DNA from 3 places in the Paenarthrobacter sp. NPDC091711 genome. Region 3 is predicted to be linked to each of the others. Evidence: riboswitches for the same ligand, from Rfam matches in the RefSeq annotation. Region 3 holds a riboswitch; each other region holds the start of a gene.
The links. Region 3 has a riboswitch for thiamine pyrophosphate ahead of thiC (phosphomethylpyrimidine synthase ThiC). Riboswitches for the same ligand answer to the same signal wherever they lie in the genome.

Region 1 (4,045 bases), 350 kb from region 3:
GGCGGCACCTGTCTTCGCAGCTGCTTCGCTCACTGCAGTGGCAGCGGCGACGTCTCGTTGGGTTACCTGTCCGCCAGCATCATGGGAGACGTAGCGCAGGAAGACCCTGTTGTAGCGCCACTCCAGATCCGGATGGTGATTTTGTTCTTCGGCGATCTGTCCCACCGCGGCGATGAGCGCAAGCGCGTTCGCCGCCGTCGAGGTTTTATAGACAGTCACCAGGCCTTCCTGGTACTTCCAGTCCGGAAGGAGCCCGAGGGCAGCGTTGATGGCTTCCTCAGTCAATTGCTCGTCCTGACGTGCCATGACTGCTCCTCCTCTTCAGGACTGTTCCGAAGAGCCGATCAGAGGAACTCCGCCCGGCCTTCCATCGCAGAGGACGCCAGTGCATGCTCCCGTCGGGGAATCCGGCCAGCTTGTTTCGCCAGCCTACCGGCGATGACGGCGTGTTTGAAGGCTTCACCCATCTGGACCGGGTTCTGCGCCCGGGTCACAGCGGTTGCAAGCAGGACGGCGTCGCAGCCCAGCTCCATGGCAAGGGCGGCGTCGGACGCGGTCCCGATTCCGGCATCGAGCACCACAGGCACGGAAGCCCGGGACACGATCAGCTCAATGTTGTGCGGGTTCAGAATGCCAAGGCCGGTCCCGATGGGCGATCCCAGCGGCATGACGGCGGTGGCGCCCAGGTTCTCGAGCCTGAGCGCTAGAACGGGATCATCATTCGTGTAGGCGAACACCTTGAAGCCGCGGTTAACCAGTTGTTCCGTCGCATCCACCAATTCCACGGCGTCAGGAAGGAGCGTGTGTTCGTCGGCGATGACTTCCAGTTTCACCCAATCGGTCTCCAAGGCTTCCCGAGCGAGCTCAGCGGTCATCACGGCATCCTTGGCCGTAAAACAACCGGCGGTGTTGGGCAGGACGCGGATGTTGTGGTCAACCAGGAGCTGGAACAGCGATCCCGTTTCAGCCGGCGAATAGCGGCGCATCGCCACTGTAGTGAGCTCCGTCCCCGAACTCAGAAGCGCAGCCCCCAGGCCATCGAGGCTCGGCGCTCCGCCGGTACCCATGATGAGTCTGGAACCGAGTTCCACGCCATCGATCACCAGGGCGTCGGTGGGGGCGCCAGTGGTGCGAACGTCAACGTTTGATGTTGTCATGCTTCAGCCTCCCTGGACTGCTGTTACGAGTTCGAGTTCGTCTCCGTCGGCGAGCGCCGTCACGGCCCATTGGCTGCGCGGCACCACCTCGGAATTACGTGCGACGGCGACACCCAGCTTTCCGCCGTCGGCCGCCTGTCCGCGGCGGTCCAGGACCCGGCCGGTCATGGCAGTGACGAGGGTGCTGACGGATGCGTCGTCGGCCACTGCGTGATCGTTTCCGTTGAGTTTGATATTCATGCGGTTTCCTCGGTAAGGGTTTTAGCCGCTGGTGCGTGTACGGCAGGTGTGAGTACGGCTGATGAGAGTAAAGGGGAAACAGAGGCGTTGCCCCCGAATCGATCGGGCAGGAAGGGATTCCACCGGGGGTCCTTGGAGCCGTTGATGAGTTCTCCCACGATCTTGGCGGCCACGGGAGTCAGCAGGACTCCGTGGCGGAAGAAACCAGTGGCGATCACCAGGCCCTCAACGTCGCCGTTGGGACCGTTGACCCGTCCAAGCAAGGGTGCATTATCGGGAGTTCCAGGGCGGGGGCGGGCCGTTGCCTCCAGCAGTTCCAGCTCCGCGACTGCGGGCACCAGCACTTGGGCGTCCCGCAGCAACTGGTACACCCCGCCCGCGGAAACAGCGTTGGAAGCCGTTGACAATCCGTCTTCGCGTTGTGTCGCTCCAATGACCACGGTGCCATCATCCCGGGGCACGATATACACCGGCACGCCACGAACCATCCCGCGAACCGTGGACGAGACCAAGGGCCGCAGGTGTTCGGGAACGCGGAGCCGGAGGATGTCGCCGTACACCGGCCTCACTGGAAGGTTCAGGCCCTCAGGAAGCCCGCACAGGTGAGGAGCTCCCAGTCCGTTGGCCACCACCGTCTCCCGGGCGTGGACGAGGCCGCCGGATTCGAGCTGAACACCAGCGACCCGTCCGCCGTCCCACAGCAGGCCGCGGGCCGGCGAAGACACGGCGTATCCCTCATCTGCCCCATACACCCAGGATTGGTGGTCCGGCTCATGGGATGACAATCCTGCCACGAGGCATGCCGCCAGTTTCCTCGGATCCACCTGGTGGTCGGCAGGAATGTCGAAGGCGCAGGAAATCTGTGGGCTGAGAAGTGGCTCGCGTTGCCTTGCGTCCCGCAAGGCCAGCGGTTCAACACCTAAACCGGCGGCAAGCTGCACAGACCTCAAGTCTGCGAGCGCCCTGCGATCGGCGGCATCGGCGCCTACGGCGAGGGTCGGCGTCGTGCGGTATCCGCTGTCCCTTCCCCTTTGGTGAAGGGACTCCACAAAGGAGGGCCATTGTTGGGAAGACACGAGCATCAATTCCAGGAGGTCTTCCTCCTGGTAGTGCAGTTCGCTGACAGGTGCAAGCATTCCGGCTGCCGCGAACGTTGCGCCCGAGGCCGGGTGGGGATCGATCAGCACCACTGAACGGCCCAGTCGCCTGGCTTCGTGGGCGATGCCGAGACCTATGATGCCCGCGCCGATGACGGCCACATCTGCCTGGAGGTGGGTGTGGCGGGGATCTGCCATTCGTTTCCTTCCCTACGCCGGTACTAGCCGGATCAGGTCAAGCGGTCGGCTCTGAAGCCCTCTCAGCCGGACAGTCATATAACGACCCTCGCGGCTCCCGCAGTACGTGCCCAGTTTAGAGGAACTACTCTGGTTTCCATGACCCAGCCTGACACCCTCGCCTCCGCCCGTCTCTACCTGTGCACCGATGCCCGCAAACGGCAGGGCGATTTTGAAGACTTTGTGGACGCCGCTTTCGAGGGCGGCGTGGACATCATCCAACTCCGGGACAAGACCCTGGAGGCCGCGGAGGAACTTGAGATGTTGGCCGTGCTGCGGAGCGTTGCGCAACGGCACGGACGGCTTTGGGCCGTCAACGACCGGGCGGATGTTGCCAGTATTTCCGGGGCTCCCGTGTTCCACATCGGGCAAAAGGACCTGCCACTGACAGCTGCCCGAACCCTCTTGCCGAACGTCACCGGCATCGGCCTGTCCACCCACACACCGGAACAGATTGACGCAGCTGTGGCCACTTCCCAAGGCCCCTTGGGACTGGATTACTTCTGCGTGGGTCCGGTCTGGGCTACACCCACCAAACCCGGCCGTGCTGCTGTTGGTCTGGGCTTGGTCACATATGCCGCAGAAGCGGAGAAACGTGCAGGCGGCGGTGTGACTCTTCCGTGGTTCGCCATCGGCGGCATCGACCACAGCAACGTTGAACAGGTGGTAGCCGCGGGGGCCAGCCGCATCGTCGTCGTCCGTGCCATTACCGAGGCAACGGACCCGACGGCGGCGGCGAAGTCGCTGTTGCAGGCGTTGGACACCGTCCAGCGCTAGTGGGCCCTGAGGCGGTGGCGTCTACGCCGTCAGGCCCAGGCCTGTCATCCGGCGTGCGTGCTTTCCGGCGAGTTCGGTCGTCAAGGTTTTCACCGCGGCCCGCGCGTCCCCGCCACTTTTCAGCGCTGGGCCCAGCAGGGGGTGGTCCATGCCTACGCGCTGCGCCTGCGTCAGAGCCTCTCCCACCAAGCGGCGGCCCCATAGTGCAAGGCGCGAGGCCAGCCGCGGGTCATCGGCCAAGGCCCTCCTGAGCAGGACGCGAAGGACCTCAGTGGCTTGGTCCGGGGAAGCCACGCGCTCAACAAAATGTTGCGTTGTTGGGTCGAGGAACGTCGAGACAGCCTTGTAGAAGTCAGATGACACGGTGTCGATCACATAGGCCTTCATGAGCGATTCGAACCAGTCCCCCGGCTTGGTGCGCTCGTGGAAATGATCGAAGGAACGCTGGAACGGCAGCATCGCATCTTCGGGGTCGACGCCCATCTCCTTCAACCGGTCGCTGAGCAGTGCGAAATTGCCGTAGGCGCCCACCGCGAT
Region 2 (4,045 bases), on a different contig from region 3:
CGGAGACCCAGTCGATGGACAAGGCCAGCACCAGGGAAATCAGGAAGACGGACGCGAACTTGGCCAAAGGGTTGGCTTTGGTCAGGAGGGCGTGGTTCCCGCGCAGGTTCAGGGCGTCCCTCATGCTGCACCCGCTTCCTGACGCGTGGCTTCACCCTGTTGGACCGGGCCGAGCCGCAATTCCGTTCCGCCGAGCACGGCACTGAATTCTTGGTCGTGGGTCACGGAGACCACCGCGGTTCCGGCGTCCAGCAGCTCGGAAAGGAACGACGCCAGTTCTGCCCAGGTGTTAGCGTCCTGACCGAACGTGGGCTCGTCCAGGACAAGCACTTTCGGATGGGCCGCGAGGACCGTGGCCACCGAGAGTCGCCTCTTCTCCCCGCCGGACAACGTGTACGGGTTGGCATCCACCAGGTGCGTCAACCGCAAGCGCTCCAGCAGTTCATCCACGCGGTCCTCGCCGTGGCCAAGATGCTTCGGACCAAACATGAGCTCATCCAGGACGTTGCCCGTAACGAACTGGTGTTCAGGTTCCTGAAAAACCGTCCCAATGCGGGAAATCAACTGCTCGGCTTTCCACTTGTACGGATCAATGCCGGCGCCCTCGGAAAGCTCGACGGCGGCACTGACCTTGCCGTCCACCGGCGCCAGAAGACCGGCCAACGTGAGCGCAAAAGTGGACTTGCCGGCACCATTCGGACCCGTGATGGTCAGTGCCTGGCCGGCCCTGACCTGTGCGCTGATGCCCATCTGAACCGGCACGGGCGGGATGGTCTTGAAGCCCTTGCGTCGTGGCTTTTCCCGGGAAACAGCGAGGTCCTGCGACGCGAGAAGTAGCTGTGCGGCGTGGGTCTCGTTGCTGCGCTCCCGGGTTGCCGGGACGTATCCAGGCACCCAGACGCCGGCTGACATGAGCATGCTGCGGGCTTCTGAAAGGACGTGATCCGGCGGGCCGTCCAGGAGGACTCCCCCTGTGGCCCCGGCTGCGCCAGCGGAGCCGTGAGCCGCGGTTGACCCCGGCTGCAGGACCACAATCCGGTCCACCAGGTCCTTCCACACGGATACGCGGTGTTCCACCACAACAAGGGTGGCGCCGGTCTTGTCCAGGCACCGCCCTACCGCATCACGGACCTCCAGAACGCCGGCCGGATCCAAGTTGGCCGTAGGTTCGTCCAACAGGATCAGGCCGGGTCGCATCGCCAAAATGCCTGCCAGCGCAAGGCGCTGCTTCTGGCCTCCGGAGAGTGCCGCCGTCGGGTGATCCAACGCCAAACCGCCGCCTGCCGCGGTACGCAAGCCGACGTCGTCGAGCGCTTCATGGACGCGCGCCCAGATCTCCTCCCGCGGGACGGCCAGGTTCTCCGCACCGAACGCGACGTCGTCCCCCACCCGGGAGAGGACCACCTGCGTTTCCGGGTCCTGCTGCATCAGCCCGGCGCGGCCACGCTGCTCACGGGGAGCAACGCCGTCGATCAGCAGTGAGCCGGTTTCATCCGAGTCGTCTTCCTCGTCACCCAGCACGCCCGCCAAGGCATGCAGTAGCGTGGACTTGCCGGCGCCGGAAGGACCCAGCAGCAGCACCCGCTCCCCCGGTTCAATCCGAAGGTCGAGGCCCTGAATGGCGGCTTGGGCCCGGCCGGAATGCCGCCACCCCCAGCCCTCGGCTGAGATGGCGGCAGGCCGCACCGCGCCGTTTTGCGTGGCGGACATCAGTTGAAAACTGGCTCCGAAGCGGCCTTGCGCGAGGCGAAGGAGCTCAGCACGCCGGTCTTCGCCAAGCCGCGCGTCGCAGCCCAGGAGAGTGCGCCCGCGATGATCGCCCCGGAAATGGTGGTGAAGGTGATGTACGCCAGCTTGTCCACCGCCTCGTAGGCGATGTTCCAGCCCCAGGGCAGGAAGGAGTCGTTCAAACCGCAGAAGAGGCCCGCGCCAGCGCCCGCGAGGAGGGCCGTGGGCAGGTTGAACTTCTTGTACCGGAACGCAGCGAAGATGAGCTCGGCGCCCAGTCCCTGCAGAATGCCGGAGATGAGCACAGTGGTGCCGTACTGCGAACCCATGATGAGCTCGCCCGTGGCGGCCACAGCTTCGCAGAACAGCGCTGCACCCGGCTTGCGGATAATGAGCATGCCCAGGACAGCGGGGATCATCCACCCACCGGCGATCAGACCGGTGAGCGGCGGATACGTCGCGTTCATGGGGATGGATACCAGTGCCGCGCCTTGGGACCATGCCCAGAAGATCACGCCGCCGGCAATAGCGATCAAAGCCGCCACAACAATGTCTACAACACGCCAGTTATAACTGGTCTTCTTCACGTTTACCGTGGTCATTTTCTGCCTCCTGAGGTTACAGGAGGGGAAAGTGCTCCCCGCAACCCGGTTGGCCTGCGCCCCCCGGATCCGGACACTCTGAGAAGCTCGACTCCCTTGCGCCGGTACTAACCGGATCAGGTTCGAGGGTCTGCGGCTGTCCGCACTCTCAGCGCCCTCGCGTCTCCTGCATCTCTGCAGGGTCCGACGGCGGCGCTCCCCTGTCGTTATCAAATCTGCCCTGATGGGCTGGTTCAGTTTACACCTGAGCCCGTGGCGGGTGTTGCTGTCCAGTCACAATCGCCTTCCGGGGGCTGCGGGGTGCGTTGCGAGGCCCGCTCTACGCCCTCCCCCCGCGTTTTGGCACGCACACCAGGCCCCACAACGAGTACGGGGTGCGTTGCGAGGCCCGCTCTGCGCCCTCCCCCCGCGTTTTGGCACGCACACCAGGCCCCACAGCCGGACCTGAGAGAATGAACCAGCAGACGTCACCGCGGCAAAGGGGCACATTTCATGACTGACCTTCCCAAGCAGGACCCACCCAGCACTGAGGGCACTGTGCCGCAACCACGTCTCGCCGCAAGCGTTATCTTGCTCCGCGACGCCCCGGACGGGCTCGAAGCGTTCGTCCAGCACAGGGTGGACACCATGGACTTCGCCGCTGGCATGGTGGTCTTCCCGGGAGGACGCGTGGACTCTGCGGACGGGTCCGGGTGGGACTACCCGGCGGAACTGCTCGAACGGCACTCGGCAGACTGGAACCAGAGCTCCATCGGGGCGGAGCCGGGCGAAGCAGCGAGGAATGCCGGGACAGTGCTGACAGCCGCAATCCGCGAAGTCCGTGAAGAAGCCGGACTGAACATCAACGCCGCTGATCTCCGTCCCTGGGCCAACTGGGTTACCCCGACGGACATGCCCAAGCGCTTCGACACCTACTTCTACGTCGCCAAGCCCGCCCCAGGGGCTGAGCCCCAGCACCAAACCACGGAGGCCTGGAAATCACTCTGGATGCCGGTGGCCGGAATTCTCGCCTCCGAGGCGGCGGGCACCCTGAAGCTGATGCCACCCACGTATTACCTGCTCAAGGAAATTTCCGGGTTCCTGACGGTGGACCACGTATGGTCGGCCGAACACACGGTTGTCCCGGTCCTGGCGCCGGTTGGCTCCATGGCCGCGTTCCTGAAGGAACGGGAAAACCGCCGCTGACAGTGTTCGCCCTGCGTTGCAGCTAGGCTGGGGACATGAATCTCTTCCTCAAGCTACTGGGTACCGGAGTGAGCCTCGGAGCGGGCTTCGTCGGAACCAAACTCGTCAACAAAGGGTGGGAAAAAGCCACCGGCAACAAGCCGCCCACAGGCAACGATGACGTGGAGACGAGCCTGCGCTCGGCCCTGACTTTTGCCTTGATTTCCGCGTTCGTGAGCACCCTCATCCAGGTCCTCGCCAACCGCGGAACGCAGCGTGCCATCGCCCGCTTCGCCAAGTCCCAGGACATCGTCTAGATATCAGCCAGAGAACAAACAAGCGCGGGTCCGCTGTAGTGGGCCCGCGCTTGTTTTTGTTTATCGCAGTTTAGTTGTCGCTCCCGGGTTCCTGGCCGGCAGCCGCCCTTTGGACCACGGCCTCCAGTTCATCCTTGGTGAGCTTTTCGCGGTGTCCATGCTTGGTGCGGTACGCGGAGCGGCCCACCATGTGCGCGGACACTGGCGCTGTGAGGAGCTGGAAAATCCATGCCA
Region 3 (4,045 bases):
CTGCTGAAACGGGTGGGCTGGACACTGCAGAAGCCCGGCGTTCCGCCCGCAGGCTCCGGCTCCAGGCACCGCCATGGGAGGCGCCGCTCCAGATCGTTCCAGGGGTCCCCACCTTGGTCCTCACCGGCGGTTGGGAACCCCTCTACGAGGAAATTGCGGGCTACCTCCAGGAAACCGGTGCCCTCCGCCGCGTGGCAGCGGGCGGACACCGGCCCCAGGATTCCGTTGACGGCGATCAGGCTATCCGCTCGTTCATCGCGGATGTGGGCCGGGCGATGTCAGTTCAGGCCTCCTGAGCTGCTGCCTTGGTTCGCGGGGACCTGAAGCTCCGGCAGGTACACCTTTCCCCCTGAAGCCAGGAACTCGTCGCTCTTTTGGCGCATCCCGTTATACATTCCTGCGATTGCAGCCTGGGATTCTGCCGAACCGTATTCGTCGCGGATGTCCTGGCTGATGCGCATCGAACAGAACTTAGGTCCGCACATGGAGCAGAAATGGGCGGTTTTGGCGGGTTCTGCAGGCAGTGTCTCGTCGTGGAACGCTTCCGCGGTGACAGGGTCCAGGGACAAGGCGAACTGGTCCCTCCAGCGGAACTCGAACCGCGCCTTGGACAGCGCATCATCACGTTCGTGAGCTCCCGGATGTCCCTTGGCGAGGTCTGCCGCGTGCGCCGCGATTTTGTACGTGATGACGCCAGTCTTGACGTCGTCCTTGTTAGGAAGCCCCAAGTGCTCCTTCGGGGTCACATAGCAGAGCATCGCGGTGCCGTAGCGTGCAATTTCCGTGGCGCCGATGGCTGAGGTGATGTGGTCATAGCCGGGGGCGATGTCGGTAACCAGTGGACCCAATGTGTAGAACGGCGCACCCTTGCACAGCTCCTGCTGGCGCTCAACATTCTCCCGCACCAGATGGAAGGGAATATGTCCGGGACCTTCCACCATGACCTGGACGTCAAACTCCCACGCCCGCTGTGTCAGCTCCGCGAGTGTATCCAACTCGGCGAACTGCGCGGCGTCGTTGGCGTCGGCAATGGATCCGGGACGCAGCCCGTCTCCCAAGGAGAACGCCACATCGTACTGGGCAAAGATTTCGCAGAGCTCGTCAAAGTGCGTGTAGAGGAAATTCTCCTGGTGGTGAGCAAGGCACCACCCGGCCATGATGGAGCCGCCGCGGGATACGATGCCCGTGACCCGGTTGGCGGTCAACGGCACGTACCTGAGCAAAACGCCCGCATGGATGGTCATATAGTCCACGCCCTGCTCGCACTGCTCGATCACGGTGTCGCGGAAGATCTCCCACGTCAGCTGGTTGGCCTCGCCGTTCACCTTCTCCAGCGCCTGGTAAATGGGGACTGTTCCGATAGGAACGGGCGCGTTGCGAATGATCCACTCACGCGTGGTGTGGATGTCATCTCCTGTGGAGAGATCCATCACTGTGTCAGCACCCCACTGCGCCGCCCACTGCAGTTTGTCCACTTCCTCGGAAATGGAACTGGTGACTGCCGAGTTGCCGATGTTGGCGTTGATCTTGACCAAGAAGGCCTTGCCGATGATCATCGGCTCGGATTCGGGGTGGTTGATGTTGTTCGGGATAATCGCCCTTCCCGCGGCAACTTCGCTGCGGACGAGCTCAACATCGCAGTTCTCCCGTAATGCGACGAAGTGCATCTCCGGAGTCACGACGCCTTGTTTCGCGTAGTGCATCTGGGTGACGGTCTTACCGTCGACGGCGCGGCGCGGCACCGGCCGCGCGCCTTTCCACTCCGCTGAAGATGCTCCTCGCCGAACTGCGGATTTACCGTCATCGAGCAGGTTCCGTTCGCGCCCCGAATACGCCTCAGTGTCTGCACGGGCTTCAATCCATGGGGTACGGAACGGCTCCAGACCTACCACGGGATCGCTGCCCGGGCCTGCTGTCCGGTAAACCTGCAGAGGCGGGTTGGCCAGGCCATTGGGGGAGGGTTCCAACGCGATCTCCGTAACGGGGACCCGAATGCCATGGTGGGGATCCTCCAACCAGGCCAGCGAGTGGGACTTCAACGACTGCGTGATGGACTCGATTTGGCCCGCGTTCGTCCCGTTTTGGCCCGCGTTCTTTCCGTTTTGGGCAGGGCTGTGCTGTGTTTCTGTGGTGCTCAAGGGAATACTCACTTCCTTCGCCGGCATTACCCGGACAGGTTCAACGGTCGCAGACTGCGTCAGTCCGATCTCAGCCCCTGCAGGGGCCCCCGTGTGGTCGTAGACGAAGCTACCACAGCTCTGAACAGCGGCCCAGTCACATGCTGGCAACGGGCTCTGTCGCGCTGCCCCGCTACGCTTTTACCATGGCCACCATCATCGAATTCATTGGACCTGTGCTCGTCTCGGCGAACGAGGAGCGCCAGGGGATGTGGTCCGTGGATGGAGTTCTGACCTTCCAGCGCCCCACGGTCATGCCGGACGTTGTGTTGGAGGGGTGGGTTCTGCCTGGTTTGGTGGATGCCCACTGCCACATCGGACTAGGGGCAGGGGGAGCGGTTGACGAGCAAACCACCCTGGCTCAGGCCCACACGGACCGCGACGCCGGAACGCTGCTGATCCGCGATTGCGGATCGCCCAGCGACACGCGCTGGGTCCAGCAGCGGTCTGACTTGCCCCGACTCATCCGTTCAGGCCGGCATATTGCCAGGAGCCGGCGCTACCTCCGCGGCCTGGGCCACGAGATTGAACCGGAGCAGCTGGTGGAGACCGTCCGAAAGGAAGCCAGGGACGGTGATGGCTGGGTGAAACTGGTGGGCGACTGGATAGATCGTGGCGTTGGCGATCTCACCGCATCGTTTCCGGCAAAGACCGTGAAGGACGCCATCGCGGCGGCGCATGACGAAGGTGCCAGGGTTACGGCTCATTGCTTCGCCGAGGACACCATCGACGACATGCTCGATGCCAATATCGATTGCATCGAGCACGCCACCGGCCTCTTGCCTCGGCACATTCCGCGGTTGCTTGAGCAGTCCGTACCGATCGTGCCCACCTTGGTCAACATCGCGACTTTCCCGGATATCGCCGCGCAGGCAGGGCCAAAGTTTCCCGAGTACGCAGTCCATATGACTCGCCTGTGGGAGCGCCGGCGGGAGCGCGTGCTGGAAGCATTTGAGGCAGGCGTTGCGATCTATGCCGGGACCGATGCGGGAAGCGTCATCAAACACGGCAGGATTGCGGACGAAATGATGGAACTGCACGACGCCGGCCTGCCGCCTGCCGCTGTCCTGGAGGCCGCCGCGTGGGGTGCCCGGGCATGGCTGGGAGCCGAGGGCATCAGCGAGGGTGCCCGGGCCGACGTCGTGTTGTGCAGTGACGACCCTCGACGCCGCCTGGCCACGGTCACTGACCTCAAACACGTAGTCCTTGGAGGACGTGTCGTCCGTTAGGAATAAATTGAAGCTTCAAGTAATTTATAAGGGTAGAAGGATGCCGATGCGCGGCCACCTCAGAACCGGGAGCTTCACATGACCATTTCAACCAGTCAGGATCTTCTGCCTGCCGAACTCACCATGGGCACCGTCATGCTCAAGGTTGGCGACATGAAGGTCATGAGCGACTACTACCAGCGCGCCCTGGGCCTGAAGGTGGTTGCCGAGCAGGATGGCGGGCTGTATCTGGGGCGAGTCGGCAAGCCGGTGGTTCACCTTGCTCCGGCGGCGGGACTGCAGATTCCAGGACGGGGCGAGGCCGGCTTGTTTCACACGGCCATCCTGTTCGAGGACCAGCCCTCCTTGGCCGCCACAATTGCCACTGCCGCGGAGTATGAACCCCGCGCTTTTGCGGGTAGCGCCGATCACTTGGTCAGTGAGGCGTTCTACTTCACCGACCCTGAGGGCAATGGCATTGAGCTCTACTATGACAAGCCCCGTGAACTGTGGCAGTGGGATGGCAAGAACGTGGTCATGGACAATGTTGCCCTCCCGCCCCAGCGGTTCCTGCAGCAGCACCTGAGTGAAGCTGCCGTGACAGGGCAGCTCGAGGCCGCTGCCGGCATCGGGCACGTTCACCTGCAGGTGGGGGACGTG

Region 1: linked by a shared signal. The riboswitch ahead of thiO (glycine oxidase ThiO) and the one ahead of thiC (phosphomethylpyrimidine synthase ThiC) in region 3 are both predicted to bind thiamine pyrophosphate.
Region 2: linked by a shared signal. The riboswitch ahead of ACIQH5_RS15490 (ECF transporter S component) and the one ahead of thiC (phosphomethylpyrimidine synthase ThiC) in region 3 are both predicted to bind thiamine pyrophosphate.

What each region holds. Positions count from the first base shown of each region.
Region 1 is NZ_JBIVTF010000004.1:28,137-32,181, reverse strand. Features, by position in the region: gene ACIQH5_RS08080 (4a-hydroxytetrahydrobiopterin dehydratase) at 1-306, opposite strand, end outside; gene ACIQH5_RS08075 (thiazole synthase) at 345-1,157, opposite strand; gene thiS (sulfur carrier protein ThiS) at 1,161-1,397, opposite strand; gene thiO (glycine oxidase ThiO) at 1,394-2,692, opposite strand; TPP riboswitch at 2,685-2,803, opposite strand; gene thiE (thiamine phosphate synthase) at 2,831-3,508, shown strand; gene ACIQH5_RS08055 (ferritin-like fold-containing protein) at 3,530-4,045, opposite strand, start outside.
Region 2 is NZ_JBIVTF010000010.1:92,516-96,560, reverse strand. Features, by position in the region: gene ACIQH5_RS15500 (energy-coupling factor transporter transmembrane component T family protein) at 1-124, opposite strand, end outside; gene ACIQH5_RS15495 (ABC transporter ATP-binding protein) at 121-1,710, opposite strand; gene ACIQH5_RS15490 (ECF transporter S component) at 1,710-2,330, opposite strand; TPP riboswitch at 2,406-2,542, opposite strand; gene ACIQH5_RS15485 (NUDIX hydrolase) at 2,823-3,515, shown strand; gene ACIQH5_RS15480 (DUF4235 domain-containing protein) at 3,551-3,811, shown strand; gene mnhG (monovalent cation/H(+) antiporter subunit G) at 3,882-4,045, opposite strand, start outside.
Region 3 is NZ_JBIVTF010000004.1:380,083-384,127, forward strand. Features, by position in the region: gene ACIQH5_RS09610 (alpha/beta fold hydrolase) at 1-296, shown strand, start outside; gene thiC (phosphomethylpyrimidine synthase ThiC) at 279-2,138, opposite strand; TPP riboswitch at 2,134-2,241, opposite strand; gene ACIQH5_RS09620 (amidohydrolase family protein) at 2,324-3,406, shown strand; gene ACIQH5_RS09625 (VOC family protein) at 3,485-4,045, shown strand, end outside.